One region of the Devosia sp. WQ 349K1 genome, then DNA from elsewhere that is predicted to be linked to it. Evidence: riboswitches for the same ligand, from Rfam matches in the RefSeq annotation. Region 1 holds a riboswitch; the other holds the start of a gene.
The links. Region 1 has a riboswitch for ZMP and ZTP ahead of glyA (serine hydroxymethyltransferase). Riboswitches for the same ligand answer to the same signal wherever they lie in the genome.
Positions count from the first base shown of each region.

Region 2: another riboswitch for ZMP and ZTP. It lies ahead of JHL21_RS05935 (DJ-1/PfpI family protein); the one in region 1 lies ahead of glyA (serine hydroxymethyltransferase).

Region 1 covers NZ_JAENGO010000007.1:55,389-62,213, reverse strand. Annotated here, with positions in the region: gene JHL21_RS14300 (DUF177 domain-containing protein) at 1-512, opposite strand, end outside; gene JHL21_RS14295 (ubiquinol-cytochrome C chaperone family protein) at 516-1,037, opposite strand; gene JHL21_RS14290 (outer membrane protein assembly factor BamE) at 1,205-1,642, shown strand; gene JHL21_RS14285 (acyltransferase) at 1,663-2,649, opposite strand; gene nusB (transcription antitermination factor NusB) at 2,743-3,225, opposite strand; gene nrdR (transcriptional regulator NrdR) at 3,246-3,722, opposite strand; gene glyA (serine hydroxymethyltransferase) at 3,738-5,027, opposite strand; ZMP/ZTP riboswitch at 5,147-5,229, opposite strand; gene JHL21_RS14265 (DUF6161 domain-containing protein) at 5,342-6,481, shown strand; gene JHL21_RS14260 (hypothetical protein) at 6,489-6,701, opposite strand.
Region 2 covers NZ_JAENGO010000002.1:151,764-158,588, reverse strand. Annotated here, with positions in the region: gene chvE (multiple monosaccharide ABC transporter substrate-binding protein) at 197-1,255, shown strand; gene mmsA (multiple monosaccharide ABC transporter ATP-binding protein) at 1,407-2,939, shown strand; gene mmsB (multiple monosaccharide ABC transporter permease) at 2,936-4,210, shown strand; ZMP/ZTP riboswitch at 4,579-4,658, shown strand; gene JHL21_RS05935 (DJ-1/PfpI family protein) at 4,675-5,355, shown strand; gene JHL21_RS05930 (GFA family protein) at 5,352-5,732, opposite strand; gene JHL21_RS05925 (DNA helicase) at 5,742-6,443, opposite strand; gene JHL21_RS05920 (NAD(P)-dependent oxidoreductase) at 6,658-6,825, shown strand, end outside.

The DNA of each region.
Region 1 (6,825 bases):
AGCTTAGCAAAGGGATTTTCTTCCCCTTCGTTCTGCAAGTTTAAGCTCTCGACGGTTTCACCCGGGAGACGCGGATAGGGATCGAGCGCAAGTGCAAGAGTTTCAAGCATCAAAGCGCTCAAATCGACCTCAGAGCCATCGATGTGATCTGGAAATTCGTCATCTTCAAGGTCGATGAACACTTCCGAGCCTGGCGCAGCAGGTTTTTCACCCTTAGCTGCAGGCAAAAACACGCGATCGATAGGTTCACGCAGCTTTTCTTCAACCGGATCCTGGCTGATGATCGAGGCTTGCTGGACCACTGCATCCACAAAACCCTGCGCGCGTAACCCGCCGCGCAATGGCACAACGGTCAGCTCGGCAACAAAACGATCAACGGCGAGTATTTTTAGCGACTCAGCAATTGCAGCGCGCTGCGCTTCGTCGGCGTTGACGTTAACGGAACGACCAGACGCTGGGAGCTTATCAAGACGCACAATGGCGTCGAAAATTGGCTCGTCTTGGATAGTCATAATTTAGGCTCCAAAAGTCAGCTTACCGCCGGTTATGTCGGAGGTGCTCTGCGCCACCAGTGCTTGGTCTTGTGCCAGCACATAAGTCGCAAGAGCCGAGACATGTTCGTCGGTCGGCTGGTCATAAACGTTGCGGGCAAGAACGGCCTTCAAGGCTTCCTTATCGCCGCTATCGATGGCGGTATTAAGGGCTGCTAAGAGCCCAAAGAAGATGTTCCCCATCTTCTGAATTTTTTTCGGTATACCGATATCCGTCACGCCCATTTCGCGCAGCGAGCGATCCATATCCTTAAAGAAGAGATCGAATACGGCCTGGCTAAACGCCTTGTCAGATTCGCCGCCCGCGCGCAGACGGCGGAAAAGCAGGGCCATGTGCAGGCTGATCATGTCGAAACGGCCCGTAACTGTGTCAGCTACACCCCATTCGGCATAGAAAACAGGCTGCCGGGATTGCGCCACAATGGCGTTATAAATCGCATAAACTGGCTCTGTAGCGGAGTTCTTGCGAAACAAGGACATAATCATGGGATTGCGCTCGGCGTCGGTATGGGTCAAACACAGGCAGATTGGGGTGCCGGACCACTGTCAGCTTGCCAGAAAGCTAAGTTGACAGCTACACATTCCGGCGGCCACAAAAGGCACGCGCCTCGTTACAACCGCCTATAGTCGAGAGCCATTGGGAAAGTCAAACTATGAGCCTGCGTCTTGCAAAAGCCTCCGTTGTCGCGACCATTCTGGCCGTTGCGCTAGCTGGTTGCAGTAGCAGCACTGCTCTGGTGACACAGCGCACCCAAGGGTACGTCATCCCAAGCACTGCGCTGCAGCAGATCCGTCCGGGTCAAAGTCAGCAGACGGTACAGTTGGTTCTGGGGTCGCCGCAGTCGACCAACACATTCGGTGACCAGACCGCTTGGTACTATGTCGAGACCAAGGTGAACCAAACCTCGTTTGGCTTCACGCAGATCAAGGAACGTACGGTTCTGGCGGTCTATTTCGACAAGAGCAAGAAAGTCAGCGAGCGCGCTGTCTACTCGCTACAGGATGGCCGCGCGGTCGACATCGAAACCCGCCGCACCCCATCTTTCGGTCAGGATGCGACCTTCATCGACTCGATCCTCTCCTCGTTCTAATTCTGATTCCAGAAACGAATTTAAGCCTCGGATTTTCTGAGGCTTTTTTGTTTTCTTGGCCGCTGTGATTGTGCCCAAGTGAGGCCGTATCGATAGGCCGTTGCAAGGCCTAACGACACCACGATCACCACTATAATCTGCGTGTATGGAGTCCAGTGCGGGAAGTAGTCCTCAACCCGTCTCAGGATGAAGACGTGGACCAGATAGGCTCCGAAACTGGCTTGCGCGAGTGCCGACAGAATGGGCGAAGTCGGCCTACTGATACGTAGGAATACAACGCCTACCCCCACGGCCCAGAACAGCGTGCCAATTGAGTACTCGTTGTCCGAGAAACTTGCCCCTCGGAGCCTGTACTTCTCAACCAAGTGCAGCACGAGCCCCAGAAGACTCACGAGGAGCCACCAGCGTGTCGAGAGCTGCATCCACCTTGGATCGCGCTTCAGGCTGACACCAATCAGGAAGAATAGCGGCGCGAAGAACAGTCCGCTGCGCATCCAATAGATGGGAAAAACTTCGCCAGTCAGCAGCGCGCTATATACACCTAGCAACATGCCCGTTGCGTGTAAAACAGTCGTCAGTACCGCGGTTGCGGCAAAGCCCATGCTCGACAGACCAGCGAATACGATCGACCCGCCGACGAGCAAGGCCGGCAAGTACCACAGATGATATCCGGCCCCTCCGGTCCACGCGACGAGCAGAACCCGTTCCACGAGCACGACAGGGTCGCCCACATAGGCACCGGGGCGCACATTATAGAACGCGAGCCAGAACAAGAGCGGCCATGCAATACGCTGCCAGAGTTTGCGAACAGGAGCGTTTGTGGCGCTGAAAAATCCGGCAAGGATGAAAAAGCTTGGCACGGCGAAGCGCGACAGGTCGCGCAGGATGTCGCGCATCGGATCGCCTTCGGGAAACGCCCCGTAGGCATGGATGCAAACAACGGCGCAGAAGGCGACGAGGCGCAGTAAATCCGCCCCCGCATGTCTGTTTACGGTTGTCTGTCCCATCCTCTACCCTCCCAACGGTCAGGATAGGGCGATCGCAGAACAAAAAAATACCCGGATTTCTCCGGGCATTTTGAATTCTTGATTTTGGCGCTCTTAGAGCTCGGAACCGGCGTCGCGGGCAATCTTGTCGAGAGCGCCATTCACGAGGCCCGCTGCATCGTCCTCATAGAACGCGCGTGCAACATCAACATATTCAGTGATGACGACGCGTGCCGGAATATCCTTGCGGAACAGCAACTCAAACGCAGCAGCGCGTAAAATAGCGCGCAGGGTCGCGTCTACACGCCCAATTGGCCAGCCTTCTGCCAGCGCTTTGTCGACCGTCGGGTCAACTTGGAGCTGATGCTTAGCAACGCCGGACACGATCTGGCGGAAGAAATCGGCGTCAGCGGGTAGATACTGTTCGCCTTCGATTTCACGGCCGAGATGGAAGGCGCCGAACTGTGCGAGCGTGTCTTCCAGCGTCGCGCGGCCAATATCCATCTGATAGAGCGCCTGAACGGCGGCAAGGCGCGCAGCACCACGCTGATTAGCGGGGCGCACAGCGCCGGGATCACGTTTTGGATGGTCGGTCATCGGCTGTTCAATCGGTTCTATCAGTCATCTTCACTCAGGACGGTTTTGTCCTGAGCAAGTTCGGCTAGGAAGTTACGGAAGTCGTCCGCCGCAGAGAAGTTCTTATACACACTCGCGAAGCGAACAAATGCGACATCGTCGAGCCCTTTGAGCCCTTCCATCACATATTCGCCAATTTGGTCAGAGGTGACCTCCATATCGCCCAAGCTTTCCAGCTGGCGAACGATACCGGAGATCATGCGCTCTGCGCGCTCTGGTTCTACAGCGCGCTTACGCAAGGCCGTGTTAACAGAGCGGGCGAGTTTATCCCGATCAAACGGGACTTTTCGTCCGCTCTTTTTCACGACAGTCAGGTCACGAAGCTGCACGCGCTCGAAGGTCGTAAAACGCCCCCCGCAAGCGTTGCACACGCGGCGACGCCGAATAGCGCCCGAATCTTCAGTCGGGCGGCTATCCTTCACCTGCGTGTCGTCATTGCTGCAATAGGGGCAGCGCATGGGCCGTAACCTCTATTAGCTGTAGATCGGGAAGCGTGCGGTCAGGGCTTTCACCTTCTCGCGCACAGCCGCTTCTACAGCGCCGTTGTTGTCTTCGCCGTTGGTCTTGAGACCATCGAGAACTTCGATAATCAGCTCACCAACTTCGCGGAATTCAGCTTCGCCAAAACCACGGGTCGTGCCCGCTGGAGTGCCGAGACGAATGCCCGAGGTGATCGCTGGCTTTTCAGGATCGAACGGCACAGCGTTCTTATTGCAGGTGATGTAAGCGCGGCCGAGGGCAGCTTCTGTTGCCTTGCCGGTCAGGCCCTTCGGACGAAGGTCAACCAGCATCAAGTGGTTGTCCGTACCGCCGGAGACGATCTCGACACCACCCTTTACGAGGGTATCAGCCAGCACCTTAGCGTTAGCAACAACTTGCGCCGCGTACTGCTTGAATTCAGGCTGCAGAGCTTCCTTGAACGCAACTGCCTTACCGGCAATCACATGCATCAGCGGGCCGCCCTGAATGCCTGGGAAAATGGCCGAATTGATCTTCTTCGCGATCGCTTCGTCATTGGTCAGGATCAGACCACCGCGTGGGCCGCGCAGGGTCTTGTGGGTGGTGGTGGTCGCGACGTGCGCATGTGGGAATGGGCTTGGGTACTGGCCACCGGCCACGAGGCCTGCAACGTGCGCCATATCGACGAAAAGCAGCGCGCCGACTTCGTCAGCGATTGCGCGGAATTCAGCCCAGTCCATGACGCGCGAATAGGCCGAGAAGCCTGCGACGATCATCTTTGGCTTGTGCTCACGCGCCAGCGCACGCACCTGATCCATGTCGACATAGCCGTCCTGCTGACGCAGGCCGTACTGAATAGCGTTGAACCACTTGCCAGACTGGTTTGGCTTGGCGCCATGGGTCAGGTGACCACCAGCGTCGAGCGACATGCCCAGAATGGTATCGCCTGGCTGTACCAGCGCCTGATAGACGCCCTGGTTCGCCTGCGAACCGGAGTTCGGCTGCACGTTGGCGTATTCAACGCCGAACAGCTGCTTTGCGCGTTCGATGGCAAGGCTTTCCGCCACGTCCACATATTCGCAACCGCCATAGTAGCGCTTGCCGGGATAGCCTTCGGCGTACTTGTTGGTCAGCACCGAACCCTGTGCTTCGAGCACAGCGCGCGAGACAATGTTCTCGGACGCGATCAGTTCGATTTCATGCTGTTGACGGCCGAGTTCCTGACCCATTGCTGCGGCGAGTTCCGGGTCGGTCTCGGCAACGGAATTGGTGAAGAAGTTTGGAAACAGATTTGCAGCGCTCATCGGAGGGTTCCCTCGCAAGAGTTCGAAGTGGACGAATTGGCGATGGCTTTATCACGCGAAAGCGCGCGATTCCAAGGCCGGACGATGTGCAAAGGGTCCATAGGGCTCCCCTATTTGCGAATGGGTGCCCAGGCGAGCGGCTCAACAAGGTCCGCGCTCCCCGATGGTTCCCCATCTTTCCTCGCCAGTCGCACGAACCAGAGCCTTATGCCGCAAAACGGGGCGAAGGGGAAGAGGGATGAATGTGCAGAGCAGCATCTTGCCCCACAGCGATGAAGATCCTTAAATGACAGTAACTAGGGAGCACACCAGTGATGACTGACAACGCCGAACACGTCCAGGATGCCCCGCCTCCTCATGCAGATAACTCGAACGACAGCCTTCTACATTGGACGTCCCCCCGCCAATGGATTGAGCGAGAGCTGGAGTTATGGGATGCGCTTCACGCGCGTGTCCGCACATTGCACCAAAGGTCCCCCCTAGCCGACGATACTCTCCTCCGGTACGAGACTCTTTTCTCCGCTTATCACAGGTTTTACAGCTCTATCGGAGGAGCACGCGAGACAGACCTTCCCAAAATATTAGATGAGTTAGTAAGCTCTCGTCAAATTGCTGTACTTCATGGCCATTTTGGAAAAACCATTAAGGAACTTATCTACGCCGCTCCTTTGGGGATTCTACTAGCCCTCGAAGCCCTAACAGCGAAAAAATGGCTACCCGAAAAAGACGAACTCGCTAGCGCCAATACCGCTGTAGAAATCCAACTCTACAGCAGCCTCACTCTCGACAGAATTCCTAACGCATTCAACCAGCAAGACTTCTACTTATTGGACATCGGAAGCCGTTTCGGGAAACTCGTAAGCGACATTGAAGCCACGAAAAAAGCTGCATCGACGAGCATAGCCGCACAGCAAACCGAACTAGTGAAGTGGATTAGCGAGCAAAAAGCCGAAATCTCCGCGCTTCACGAAGTGTACCACACGAAGCTTGGTTTGGAGGCACCTGCGAAATTCTGGGCCGACAAAGCCAACGATGCACGCGCAGCAAGTCGATGGTTTTATGGAGTATTCTTAGCATTAGTCGTAATCGGAATTGGCATTTCCGTATTTGCAGCTTCGATGCTTTGGGAAACGATCAGTTCCATGACCAACTCAACCACCGGAATACCCTTCGGCTTAATGGCAGTGATATTGGTTCCGGTTCTCGGTTACGCGTGGCTACTCAAACAGGTTAGTCGCTTGTTTCTCACGAACCGAGCGATTGCTGACGATGCTAGCTATCGTCACGTTATGACGATGACTTACCTAGGCTTGGTGAACGACCCCAACAGCAAGATTACAAAAGAGGAACGAGCACTAATACTAAACGCACTGTTCCGCCCTGCACCATCAAGCACTCAGGATGATGGGCCGCCGATGGGTGTCTTTGATCTCATCAACGGCAAAAAGCCGTAGCAGGAACTCAGGCGTATTTGCCGAATGTGCCTGAAGGGGGCGTAGGTTGGGTCTCGGCCAGCTTTTTACGGAGTTTTGCTAGGGCAAGCTGCTGCATATGTCCGCGCGCCGTATTGACTGGAGCGATGACGATCACCTCAGTGCCGCTGTCGACGTCAATCGCGGCGACGCGCATCTGCTGACCAAGCTGAACGAACTCGAAAAACACCTCGCCTTCCATATTGGCCTCCAAAAACAGCGCTCTATCGCCATGTTAGCACATTTACGAGTGTCGTAACATGGGGCGCTAACCAGCAGGCTCCCCTTCCCCGCTTTGTTTGCCTGTCTTGGCCCGAGCAACGCCA
Region 2 (6,825 bases), on a different contig from region 1:
CTGCACCGGAGGAATTCATTGGCACCGTGGTTTGCGTCGGACGCAGGCCCCCGTTTGCGCGCTATTTGGCGCGCGGGATGCCTTTGCATGGCGAGGAGCCGGCAAAGCTGCGCCAGAAATCATCCGGCTCCTAAGTCGTGACCATAAACAGTCATCTCGAAAATTAGGGAGTCGAGACGTGAAGGTTCGTAACTCAATTCTGGCACTCGTTGGTGCTGCTGTTCTTTCGACCACTGCGCTGTCGGGCGTTTTCGCTCAGGACAAGGGCTCGGTTGGTATCGCTATGCCGACCCAGTCGTCTTTGCGCTGGATCTCGGACGGCAATGAACTCAAGGGTGCGCTTGAAGGCATGGGCTACACCGTCGATCTGCAGTACGCAGAAGACGATATCCCGAACCAGCTCGCGCAGATCGAAAACATGGTCACCAAGGGCGTCGACGCTCTGGTTATCGCTTCGATCGACGGCACCACGCTTTCCGCTGTTCTGCAGCAGGCTGCTGATCAGGGCGTCAAGGTTGTTGCCTATGACCGTCTGATCCGCGAAAGCGGCAATGTTGACTACTACACCACTTTCGACAACTTCCAGGTTGGTGTTTTGCAGGCGAACAGCCTTGTAAAGGGCCTCGAAGAACGCTTTGCAGACCAGAAGCCTTGGAACGTTGAACTGTTCGGCGGCTCGCCAGACGACAACAACGCTTTCTTCTTCTACGACGGCGCGATGTCTGTTCTGCAGCCACTGATCGACAGCGGTGACGTTGTTGTTAAGTCCGGCCAGCAGGGCATGGACGTTGTTGGTACCCTGCGTTGGGACGGTGCTGTTGCACAGGCTCGCATGGACAACATTCTGTCCGCTAACTACTCCGATGGCTCGATCGTACACGGCGTTCTGGCACCATACGATGGTCTGTCGCGCGGTATCATCTCCTCGCTCCGTGGCGTTGGCTATGGCTCTGGCGACCTGAAGTGGCCAATCGTGACCGGTCAGGACGCTGAAGTTCCTTCGGTTAAGGCGATCATCGCTGGCGAACAGTACTCGACCATCTTCAAGGACACCCGCGAACTGGCTCAGTACACCGCGCAGCTCCTCGACACCGTTATCGGTGGCAGCGAGCCAACCGGCCTCGACACCACCACCTATGACAACGGCGTCAAGGTTGTGCCTTCGATCCTGCTGACCCCATACGAAGTTGACGCGAACAACTACGAAGAACGCGTTATCGCTTCCGGTTACATCAAGGCCGAAGAACTCCAGTAAGCTTTAAACGGATGGAAAGGCCCGGCTTTGTCCGGGCCTTTTCAATCCTTGTGAGCGAGCGAAGAGAGGCGGAGCCTTAGGGCCCCGCCATATGACTTGGCACAGCACTGGCGTCTGGCGGGGCGCTGTGGCTCTAAATCATAGGGTCAGCATGACCAAAACTATTCTGGAGATGCGCAGCATCACCAAGACATTCCCGGGTGTGAAGGCGCTACAGGACGTCAATCTGGACGTTCGTGAAGGCGAAATTCACGCCATCTGCGGGGAAAATGGGGCCGGTAAATCCACCCTGATGAAGGTTTTGAGCGGGGTCTATCCGCATGGCTCATACGAAGGCCAGATCGTTTATCAGGGACAGGAACAGCAATTCCGGTCCATCCGCGACAGCGAACACAAGGGCATTGTAATCATCCACCAAGAGCTTGCTCTGGTGCCCCTTTTGTCCATCGCAGAGAATATTTTCCTCGGCAATGAAGTGGCCAAGAGCGGCGTTATCGACTGGGACGAAACCCGCGATGGCGCGCGTAAACTGCTTGGCATGGTCGGCCTATCGGAAGACCCAGATACGCTGATCACCAATATCGGCGTGGGTAAGCAGCAGCTGGTGGAAATTGCCAAGGCGCTGTCCAAGCGCGTGCAGCTTCTTATCCTTGACGAGCCGACAGCGTCGCTCTCGGAAAAAGACAGCCAAGCGCTGCTCGATCTGCTGCTGGAATTCAAAAAGCAGAACATCACCTCCATTATCATCAGCCACAAACTCAATGAGATTTCGCGCGTGGCGGACCGCGTAACGGTTATTCGCGACGGCAAGACCATCGAGACGATGGATACGCAGGATATTACCGAGGACCGGATCATCACCTCCATGGTGGGCCGCTCCCTTGAAGATCGCTATCCGGCCCGGCAGACCCATGCTGGTGAGGTTATTCTCGAAGTTAAAAACTGGAATGCCTACCACCCTCAGCATCGGGATCGGCATGTCATCAAGGACGTCAATATCACCCTGCGCAAGGGTGAGGTCGTTGGTATTGCAGGCTTGATGGGTTCGGGTCGTACCGAATTTGCCATGAGCCTCTTTGGTAAGTCCTGGGGGCAGAAAATCTCCGGGCAGGTAACCAAAAACGGCCAGCCCATTGATATTTCGACCGTTGGTCGCGCGATTGCCTGCGGCATCGCCTATGCCACGGAAGACCGCAAAACCTATGGTCTCAACCTCATCGATCATATCAAGAACAACACCACGATTGCCAATTTGACGGGCGTTTCTCGCCTCGGGGTGATTGACGATCTGGCCGAGCTGGACGCGGCCAATGACTATCGCAAGAAAACCAATATCCGCTCCTCGAGCGTCTATCAGGTGACGGGTAATCTTTCGGGCGGCAACCAGCAAAAGGTTGTGCTGTCCAAATGGCTTTTCGCCAATCCAGACGTGCTGATTTTGGATGAGCCGACCCGCGGCATCGACGTGGGCGCGAAATATGAAATCTACACCATTATCAACCAGCTGGCGTCACAGGGGAAAGCTATCCTCGTGATCTCTTCGGAAATGCCCGAACTGCTGGGGATCACGGACCGCCTCTACGTGATGAATGAAGGCCGCATCGTTGGCGAAATGCCGACCAGCGAAGCCAGCCAAGAAAAGATCATGCGCTCTATCGTGCGCGCCGAAGGAAAAGCATCATGACCACAGACACCGCACCAACTGGAGCTGCAGCGCCTGCACAGGGCCAAGAGCTGACCCTCGTCGGAGCATTGAAGGCCAATATGCGGGACTACGGCCTGCTGCTGGCGCTGATCCTGATCATGCTTTTCTTCCAATATTTCACCAATGGCGTGCTGTTTAAGCCGGTGAATTTGACCAATATTATCCTGCAGAACAGCTATATCATCGTGATGGCGCTGGGCATGTTGCTGGTGATCGTCGCGGGCCATATCGATCTTTCGGTCGGCTCAGTCTCAGGTTTTGTCGGGGCTTTGGCGGCGATGCTGATGGTGGGGTGGAAGTTCCCGCCAGAGTTGGCATTCCTCGCGAATCCGATTGTTGCCGGGGCGATCTGTCTGGTTGTCGGTGCCGCTATCGGCGCGGCACAGGGCTATATTATTGCCTATCACCGCGTTCCGGCATTTATCGTGACGCTGGCGGGCATGCTGATCTTTAAGGGCCTGTCGCTGGCCATTCTCGCGGGTAAGTCGGTTGGTCCGTTCCCTGCAGAATTCCAGATGCTGTCGGCTGGTTTTATCCCTGACTTGATTGGGCCTTTGACCACGCCATTTATCGCCGAGAACGGCAAGCCGGTTGTGCTGCACACCACCACTATGGTGATCGCAATCGTGGCTATTGTGGCGATGATGTTCTTCAGTCTGCGCACGCGGTCGCGTCGCATTGCGCGCGGCTATGTGGTTGAACCCTTTAGCCTCTTCATCATCAAGAACGTGGTGATCGCGGCGCTGGTGCTGTTCTTCGCCTATATGCTGGCGTCCTATCGCGGCCTGCCAAACGTGCTAGTGGTTATGGGTATCCTGATCGCGGGCTTTGTATTCCTGACCAAGAAGATGACCTTTGGTCGTCGTATTTATGCGATTGGCGGCAATCTCAAGGCCGCAGCGCTTTCGGGCATCAAGACCGAACGCACCACCTTCTATATCTTTGCAATCATGGGCGCTTTGGCGGCTCTGGCCGGCATGATCTATGCTGCGCGTCTCAACTCGGCGACGCCGAAGGCGGGGCAGGGGCTGGAGCTCGACGTGATCGCGGCGGTGTTCATCGGCGGCGCTTCGGCGCTGGGTGGTGTCGGTCAGGTGGCGGGCGCGGTGATTGGTGCCTTCATCATGGGCGTGATGAATAACGGCATGTCGATCATGGGCGTGAACATCGATTGGCAGCAGATGATCAAGGGCGTGGTGCTGCTCGCAGCGGTGTTCTTCGATCTCTACAACAAGAACCGCTCGGCCTGATTTTAGCTGGCGGCGAAGCGTTAGAAACCGGGGCGAGAGTCCCGGTTTTTCGTTGAGTTTTTGGCTGTGGCGTCCATTGGCCTCGATGTGGCTTTTGGCTGGCACTTTTGGGCACGTGGCTGGGCGGCAAGTGGGCGCAAAAAGGCCTCGCGTGGCATGCGTTCATGCCGAAAGATGAGCGATTGCAAACTCGTTTCGGGCGTGACTTTGAGGAGGGGTAATGGGCGCTAGTGTTGTTGAAATGGCGCGGGGACCAGAATAGGGGCTGCAGGGAGCGAGGGGATAGCTTGGTGTCGCCGAGAGTGGCGATGCGCGACGGACGCACAGGCAGTTTTTGTTTGCGCAGTGGTTGGGATGGTGCAACTCTGAAGCCGTTGCGTGACTGGCGAAACGATGGATCACCATCAGGGAGCGCGACCGGGAAACGCCGTTCGCCTGGGCAAATCTTTGGAGGAGGATTTGCCATGCATATCACTATGCTCATTTACCCCGGACTGACCCAGCTCGATCTGACTGGACCATTTGAAGTTTTTGCACGCGTTCCGGGCGTCACCATTGATCTCGTTTGGAAAGATTTGGAGCCGCTGCGGTGCGGCTCTGGACTGACGCTGACGCCGACCGCGACTTTCGCCGATTGCCAGCGCACCGATGTGTTGTTCGTGCCCGGCGGGCCGGGACAATTGGCGCTGATGTATGACGATACGGTGTTGGCGTTTCTGCGCGAACGCGCGGAAAAAGCGCAATATGTCACCTCGGTTTGCACGGGGTCATTGGTCTTGGCGGCGGCGGGCCTGCTCATGGGCTATCGAGCAACGTGCCATTGGCTGTCACTGGATCAGCTCGCGCTGATGGGCGCTGATCCGGTGGCGGAGCGTGTCGTGACTGACCGCAATCGCATTACCGGCGCGGGTGTAACATCGGGGATCGACTTCGCTCTGGCGTTTGTGGCGCGGGTGTTTGGCGAGGACCGCGCGCGCATTATCCAACTCGGCATGGAATATGATCCCGCGCCGCCCCTGTCCGGAGGTTCGCCAAAGACAGCGCAGAGAGCGGACGTTGAGGCGATCATTGAAAGTGCGGCGCCATTTCAGCAGAGACGCGAAGAGGCCGCGCGCAAAGCCGGGGCGCGGCTTGGGGCGCGTTAGTGTTGGTTTTGAGGGAGGCCGTCGGTGATGTCGTAGTAGTCGCCTTTTTCGGCGGTGAAGATGTGTTGCGCCAGTTTGGTGTGGGTAGGGCCGTCAAAGGCACCCATGAAGATGCCGATCCAACCGAGATGGACGGGATCAAAGAACAGGGCTGAACCGCAGGTGCCGCAAAAGCCGCGACGGACTTTTTCCGAGGAGTGATACCAGCGCAAATTCTCCTCGCCCGTCACGCTGAGGGCGGATTTGGGCACATCGGTTCCTGCCTCAAAATGCCCTGTCTGCTTGCGGCACTGAATGCAGTGGCAGGCGGTGGGCGGGGCGAGGGGCGCTGAGACTGAAAACTGGATAGCGCCGCAGAGGCAGGAGCCTTTGTGCATGGTTTCCCCCTAGGGCTGGACCGTCTGGAAGGTGACGGAGCCCTTGTTCAAAAAGGCTCCCACGCTGAAGAGGTGCGGTGCGATTGGGTTGGGCAGGCGCAGATCATCGATGTCGGGAAAGCGTTTGTCGCTATCGTCAAAGGCGCGGTCGATCTGGCTGATGAGGCAGATGATGGCGCTGTGATCTTGCGCTGCGGTTTTGAGTATTTCCAATTGCGTGCCCAGATCGGGCTTGCTGCGCTGGTGATCAAGGGCCTGCATATAGTCGATGAGGATAAACGAAGGGCGACCGGCTTGGGCGAGGTCGTCAGCAATGGTCTGAGCGCTCACCTCGTCCGAGCAGTTCAGCGCAATGGCGTCGTCCGCGTCCTCAGTGGTGAGGTGATTGCGCAATTCGGCTTCGGTAAACTCAAAGCTATAAATTTTGGTCCAGAGCCCGGCGCGCGCTGCGAGGCGGGACAGGTCTAGGGCGAAGCGGGTTTTGCCTTGGTTGCGGCGTGCCGCAATAAGGGTCAGGTCGCCCGGTGACATCAGCGCAAAAAATTGCTCAGGCGGCGTGAGCTGCGGGTTTTGGGCGATCAATAAGGACCAGCGGGCAAAACCGTTTTGTTGGGCAATGGTGTCGAGTGCCACATGCAAGGGAACTGCGTTGTCACGCGACATCGCCTTGGCTTGGCGACGCAGGCGAGAGACGGATTGGGTAAGCTTCATGGTCAAACCTCATGGCTAGAGCGAATGAAGCAACCCCTCCTTATGCAACCGCTCGAGCGATGTGTTTGCTCAAAATTGCGGCCCTACAGGTGACTGCTTACCCATTGGAGGGGGGCGGCATGGGCTTATGCCGTGCACGAAGATTAGCGGGAAGCTCTCGATTTTGCAAAGGGGGCGGACTCGTGGTCGAGTGGCGAGAGATGGGGAGCGGCTAATGCGCAAAGCAGTGGTGATCGGGGGGACGGGGCAGATCGGGCGGCGCGTAGCGGCGGACTTGGCCAAAGATGGCTATGCGGTAAGCGTGACCCATCGCGGCGGGCATGGATTTCCGCAAGAACTGAGGGCGATTGGGGTGACAGCGGTGGTGCATGATCGGTCGCGT